Regions from separate parts of the Bradyrhizobium sp. MI1.10 genome, predicted to be linked through region 2. Evidence: riboswitches for the same ligand, from Rfam matches in the RefSeq annotation. Region 2 holds a riboswitch; the other holds the start of a gene.
What was found. Region 2 has a riboswitch for cobalamin ahead of AC0L3K_RS07570 (DUF1636 domain-containing protein). Riboswitches for the same ligand answer to the same signal wherever they lie in the genome.
Positions count from the first base shown of each region.

Region 1: linked by a shared signal. The riboswitch ahead of metE (5-methyltetrahydropteroyltriglutamate--homocysteine S-methyltransferase) and the one ahead of AC0L3K_RS07570 (DUF1636 domain-containing protein) in region 2 are both predicted to bind cobalamin.

Region 1 is NZ_JBVVPN010000019.1:43,234-46,640, reverse strand. It holds gene metE (5-methyltetrahydropteroyltriglutamate--homocysteine S-methyltransferase) at 1-2,056, opposite strand, end outside; cobalamin riboswitch at 2,156-2,355, opposite strand; gene AC0L3K_RS20680 (4Fe-4S binding protein) at 3,143-3,346, opposite strand.
Region 2 is NZ_JBVVPN010000005.1:106,361-109,767, reverse strand. It holds gene AC0L3K_RS07580 (cobyric acid synthase) at 1-460, opposite strand, end outside; gene cobO (cob(I)yrinic acid a,c-diamide adenosyltransferase) at 471-1,106, opposite strand; cobalamin riboswitch at 1,147-1,364, shown strand; gene AC0L3K_RS07570 (DUF1636 domain-containing protein) at 1,460-1,843, shown strand; gene cobW (cobalamin biosynthesis protein CobW) at 1,840-2,889, shown strand; gene cobN (cobaltochelatase subunit CobN) at 2,889-3,407, shown strand, end outside.

The DNA of each region.
Region 1 (3,407 bases), on a different contig from region 2:
AGCGCGACGCCTCGATTGAAATGACGTCGGCATCCATTGCTGCGATCGCGTCGATGATTTCGTTGAACTCGGAATAGCACATGTGCGTATGGATCTGAGTTCCGTCAGCGACAGCGGAGGAGCAAACACGGAAACTGTCCACTGCCCAATCGAGATAGTCCTTCCACTGCGATTTTCGCAGCGGCAGTCCCTCCCGCAACGCAGCCTCGTCGATCTGGATCATGGTCGCTCCAGCTGCCTCAAGGTCGATGACCTCGTCTCGGATCGCGAGAGCGATCTGTCGGCATGTCTCGCTCCGCGGGATGTCGTCACGGACAAACGACCAGTTCAGGATCGTCACCGGTCCGGTCAGCATAGCCTTGACGGGTTTTTTGGTCAGAGACTGCGCATGTCGCCACCATTTAACGGTCATGGGCTTCGGGCGGGAGACATCTCCAAACAGGATAGGAGGACGAACGCACCGCGAGCCATAAGACTGAACCCAGCCGTGCTTGGTGAATGCGAAACCCAACAGCTGCTCGCCAAAGTATTGAACCATGTCATTGCGCTCGAACTCACCGTGTACGAGCACGTCCAGGCCGATATCTTCCTGCCAATGCACGGTATGGGCTGTCTCCGCTTTCAGAAGCTGCTCGTACTGCGTGTCATTCATCGCTCCCCGCGCATGAGCTGCACGCGCATTGCGGACGTCCGCCGTCTGCGGGAAGGATCCGATGGTTGTGGTTGGAAACATCGGCAATGCGAAGGCGACGCGCTGGACGTTGGCGCGCTGGGTGAACGCACTGCGACGGCGACGCATGCTATCGTCGATCTCGGCCATTCGTCCGGCGACGTTCGCACTGTGGATCTTCGGCGATGTTTCGCGGGTGACGGATGCATCCTCTGAGAGCGTGAGTTCATCGGCCACGTCGGCAGCATAGCCAGCCAGCGCTTTGCCCAATATCGAAAGTTCCTTGATCTTCTGCACTGAGAACGCCAACCACGTCTTCAGATTGGGATCGAGATCGATCTCTAGCTCAATGTCGGTCGGAACATGAAGCAGCGAGCAGGAGGGGGCAATCTGAACACGGTCCCTGCCCAGTTTTTTGACTATAGGAGCAAGTTGGTCGAGTAGCGCCGGCAGATTAGAGCGCCACACGTTGCGACCATCAACGACACCGAGCGAGACCACGAGATCTCTACGGGCTCTGGCGACAATCGCGTCCAACTGGTCAGGTGCACGAACCAGGTCGACATGAAGCCCGGCAACGGGCAAGGCCAAGACTGTTTCAAGATTGTCGCCGACAGCCCCGAAGTATGTGGCCAGCATGATTTTAAGGGCCGGCACGGCCTTAGCGAAATGAGCATAGGCCCGGCGGACAGCCGCCCGAGATGCTTCGTCGACGTCCATCACTAGGCATGGCTCGTCGAGCTGAACCCATTCAGCGCCGCGCGAGGCTAGTTCGCGGAGAACATCGACATAGACGGGGAGGAGGCGATCAAGCAGCGACAGCGGATTGAATGCGGGATTCACGCTTTTGCCGAGCTTCAGGAAAGTGACTGGGCCCACTAGGACGGGCCGCGTCTGATAGCCGAGGCTTCTTGCCTCCTCATATTCCTCGATCGGCTTCCGAGAGGCATACGTAAAGATCTGATCCTGGTGAAATTCCGGCACCATGTAGTGGTAGTTCGTATCGAACCACTTCGTCATCTCCTGTGCGGCTACGCCGGGCCCATACTGAGCGTGACCACCGTCTTGAGCGCCACGCGCCATGGTGAAGTAGGTTTTGAGCGACACAGGACCTTCGTTCCAGCCGTAAACGTCGGGAATGGCGCCGACCATTAGGCTGGTATCGAGCACATGGTCGTAGAGCGAGAAGTCATTCGAAGGAATGACGGTCGCACCGCGGGATTTCTGCCGTGCCCAATTAGCGGCACGAAGTCCACTCCCCGCCTCGAGGAGCTCGGCTTCGCTGGATTTTCCCGCCCAGTAGCTCTCGAGCGCGAATTTGAGTTCGCGTCGTGGGCCGATGCGTGACGTCCCCAGTGTGGCAACGGGAAGCGAAAGGATTGACATAGCTTAGACCCCATGTTGGGGCAAAGGCCATGGCGGACGCAGACAGCGAACATCGCGTGAGCGACAACTGCTTGGCGCACACCGGGACGCCCCGCCCGTGGACGATATGTTGTCGAGGCAGGTCTCCTGGCTCACGGGTCGTCGCTGCTGTCCGGCCTTCCCGAAGCCGCATGGCTTCAGTGACTTCGTTGGACAGCGGCTCGCCGCTTACAGTTGCGGGGGCAGCGCCGGCATTGCACCGGCTTCCCTCTTAGCTCCGGATCAAACGAAATCCGGAGACCGCGACGGCTTGAATTATGCGCACGAGGATCGATGCGTCAACCTACCGATTCTCGCTGCGATATTGCCCAAGCGATTACGAGCGCACTAGGCGGGTACGACGGTCTTGCTTGCGGCCTGGTGAACACGCCCGGATCTGTGGAGGCTCCGCTTGTGAAATGCATTCGCTCCTTGCTCGCGTAACGGTTGAGCTCCACCACCGGAACGAACCCGGGCCGCTTTCGGTATCTGTGTGATCGCGAGGAGGCGACCTTTTCCGTCAGCAGCTTTTCGAACCTGCGCGTCAGGAAGGTGCGATCATCCTCGGCCGGCATCCGTTTGGTCACAGCCCACGAGGCTCCCTAGAAATTTCGAAAGCCGGATTGCTCCAGGACCGCACGGATGATCAGGTCGGCTCCTTGGTGTTCGGCGGGCCCGCGACCAGGCACGAGGTCGTCCGCCTCCGTGAGGTTGGCCAAGATGATCTTCTCGGTGCACTAGGTGTTCACGTGCTGAGCGACTTTTGCGCCGGCTTCGATGCGTCCGTGGCCGCTCGACGCCGGTCTGCCTCGCCTCGACTCGCGGCCAGCGACGATAGGCCTTAACGCGGCCACTGAGCATCGAGGGCCTTGTCCTTGTTCGTGACAATTTCGACGGTGTCCTCCGACAGAGCCCTTTGAGGGGTTCCTCGGAGTCGCTCAGCGTCTTAAGCTCATAACGATGTTAATCGACCTCGATGCGCCCCATGCGGTCGTGGTCTCCTCAAGGTCCCACATCTACAACTTCGTTCGCGAAATCGAGCGATGAGGCCTTTTGGTCGCGGGCTGCCTATCCTGTCTTGGACGGGACACAGGTGTCAGGGACCGGACAGACCACCGCGCATTGCGGCGTGTCGCAATGGCCCTCGCACTCCGTACATTTTTTGGCATCGATAACGTAAATGTCGCGCTTCAGACTGATCGCCGCGTTGGGACACTCGAACTCACATGCGCCACAAACGGTGCATTGCGAAGCGACGATCTTGTAAGCCATGCCTTCCGACTCCTTAGGCGAGCGATGCCATGGGCGATCCCTTTCAAATGCCGTGCCAAAC
Region 2 (3,407 bases):
GCGCAAAACCCATATTGGCGATGTCGGCCTTGCGCAGGTTCACCTCGGCCGGGCTGCCGGCGCCTTCCACCAGCACGAGATCGGCGCGCGCCTTCAGCCGCTCGAAGCTCTCCAGCACGGCGCCCATCAATGACGGCTTCATCGCCGCATATTCACGCGCACGCGCGGTCGCGATGCGTTTTCCCTGCACGATCACCTGCGCGCCGACATCGGTCTCGGGCTTGAGCAGCACCGGGTTCATGTCGGTGTGCGGCTCGACGCCGGCGGCGAGCGCCTGGAGCGCCTGGGCGCGGCCGATCTCGCCGCCGTCGACGGTGACGGCAGCATTGTTCGACATGTTCTGCGGCTTGAACGGGAGCACGCGCAGGCCGCGTCGAACAAACGCGCGCGCGAGACCGGCGACGATGAGCGACTTGCCCACGTCCGAGCCGGCCCCCTGGATCATCAATGCGCGCGCCATCGCGAGTTTCTTAGAACTCGACGCCGGCTTGCGCCTTGATGCCGGAGCGGAAGGGATGCTTGATCAGCGTCATCTCGGTGACGAGATCGGCGATCTCGATCAGCTCGTCCTTGGCGTTGCGCCCGGTGAGCACGACATGCGTCATCGGTGGCTTCGAGGTCACCAGGAAATCGACAACTTCGGCGATGTCGAGATAATCGTAGCGCAGCGCGATGTTGATCTCGTCGAGCACGACCATGCGGAGATTCTGGTCGAGGATCAGCTCCTTGGCCTTCTCCCAGCCGGCACGCGCAGCGGCGATGTCGCGGGCGCGGTCCTGCGTCTCCCAGGTAAAGCCTTCGCCCATGGCGTGGAACTGGCAGAGGTCGCCGAAATGGCCGGTGAGCATGCGGCGCTCGCCGGTGTCCCAGGCGCCCTTGATGAACTGCACGACCGCGCAGGGGAAGCCATGGGCGACGCAGCGGACGATCATGCCGAAGGCCGAGGACGACTTGCCCTTGCCGGCGCCGGTGTGGACGATGATGAGGCCCTTTTCGGCGCTCTTGGTCGCCATGATCTTGTCGCGGGCGACCTTCTTCTTCGCCATTTTCGAGGCGTGACGGGCGTCGGTTTCGTCGGCCGTCTGGGTATCCGGTTCTGACGTCATCGGACGGGGTCCTTCGGCTTGACAAGAGGCGGTCGGGGGCAAATGGTGGCCCGGCGTTGGTTCCTGTCCTACGACAGGCGAAGAGGGAATGCGATAGGGGCCGAATCGGCAAGATTTGGTTCCAAAATGCAGCCGCCCCCGCGACCGTGACCGGAGAGATGCCCGAAGCCACTGATCCCCTGGGGATCGGGAAGGCGGGGATCGAAGGGGAAACCCTGCTCCGCAAGCCGGGAGACCTGCCAGCGCGGACGATTTTGGACCGGCGGACGGGGTGTTCCGCGACGGGGAAACGGGCCTTCGCAAGAACGGTTCGTGGGCCTCATCGCTTCCCGCTGTTTATTCTGGAAGAAGCGATGACCGTCACACTTCATGTCTGCATCACCTGCCGCGCCGGCCAGACGCTTGGCGAGGGCGAGACGACGCCGGGTAAGCGCCTCCATGGTGCGATCCTCGAGGCCGGCGTGCCCGACGGCGTCAGCGTGGTTCCCGTCGAATGCCTGTCTGCGTGCAACCAGGGTTGCTCGGTCGCGCTCAGCGCGCCCGGCCGCTGGTCCTATGTTTATGGCCGTCTGTCGGATGCGAATGCGAGCGACGTGGTCGCGGGCGCCGCGGCCTATGCGGCCGCGCCCGACGGCCTCGTGCCCTGGCGCAGCCGCCCGGAGATCTTCCGCAAGCAATCGCTTGCCCGCATTCCCCCCATTCCCACCTTGGCCGTCGTGCCGGAGGCCGCCGAATGAATTCGCTCGCAAAAGTCCCGGTCACGGTCGTCACGGGCTTTCTCGGCTCCGGCAAGACCACGCTGATCCAGCATCTGCTTGCCAATGCCAACGGCAAGAAGCTCGCGGTGCTCGTCAACGAGTTCGGCAGCGAGGGCGTCGATGGCGAGATTCTGAAATCCTGCGCCGATGCGAATTGCCCGGAAGAGAACATCATCGAGCTCGCCAATGGCTGTATCTGCTGCACCGTCGCCGACGATTTCATTCCAACCATGGAGAAGCTGCTGTCGCGACCGGTGCGCCCCGATCATATCCTGATCGAGACCTCGGGTCTGGCGCTGCCCAAGCCGTTGCTGAAGGCGTTCGACTGGCCGGAGATCCGTTCGCGCATCACGGTCGACGGCGTGATCGCGCTCGCCGACGCCGAAGCTGTCGCCGCCGGCCGTTTCGCGCCCGATCCTGACGCCGTCGAGGCGCAGCGTGCGGCGGACGAGAATCTCGACCATGAGACGCCGCTGTCGGAAGTGTTCGAGGACCAGATCGCCTGCGCCGACATCGTGCTGCTGACCAAGGCGGATCTTGCGGGCGCGGCAGGGCTCGAAGCCGCCAAAGCGGCGATCACCGCCGAGATGCCGCGCCGCGTGCCGATGCTGGCGATCACCGACGGCGCGATCGACGCGCGCCTCATCCTCGGCCTCGGTGCTGCCGCCGAGAACGATCTCGCCGCGCGTCCCTCGCATCACGACGGCGAGGAGGATCATGAGCACGACGATTTTGCGTCGGTCGTGATCGATCTTCCCGAGGTCACCGATATCGACGCGCTGGTTGCATCCGTTCAGCGGCTGGCGCGCGAGCAGAATGTGCTGCGCGTCAAGGGTTACATCGCGATGGAAGGCAAGCCGATGCGCCTCTTGCTGCAAGCGGTCGGCGAGCGCGTGCGCCACCAGTTCGACAAGCCCTGGGGTGCGGGTGCGAGGCAGTCAAAGCTCGTCGTGATCGGCGAGCACGGCGATATCGACGAGGCCGCAATCAAGGCGGGACTTGGTCTTTCAGGATCTGGTATCTGATGCACGTCGTCTTCCGCGAGAGCCGCGGTCTCGAGGAGACCGCGATACCAAGGGACATCGGCCAGGACCCGGCCGATCTCGTGGTGCTCTCGTATTCGGATTCCGATCTAGCGGCGTTCGCGGCCGGTTGGCGCCGTGGTCGCGACAGCCTGCCGTCGCTACGCCTCGTCAATCTCGCCGAACTGCGTCATCCGCTCTCGGTCGACACCTATATCGAGCGCACGCTTGCGCAGGCGCGCGGCATCCTCGTGCGTCTGATCGGCGGGGAATCCTATTGGTCATATGGGCTCGCGGCCCTGCAGCAATTGGCGAAGCAGCGCGGCATCGTGCTGGCCGTGCTGCCGGCCGACGGCCGCGATGACACGCGGCTGGATGCCTATTCGACCCTGCCGGTCTCGACATTGCGGCGGCTCAAGGTGCTCTGCGACACCGGTGGCCCTGTCGCGTCGCAAGCCGCAATCGCGCAGCTTGCGTTGGCTTCGGGCCTCTATGCGGGACCTATTATCGGCGAGATGACC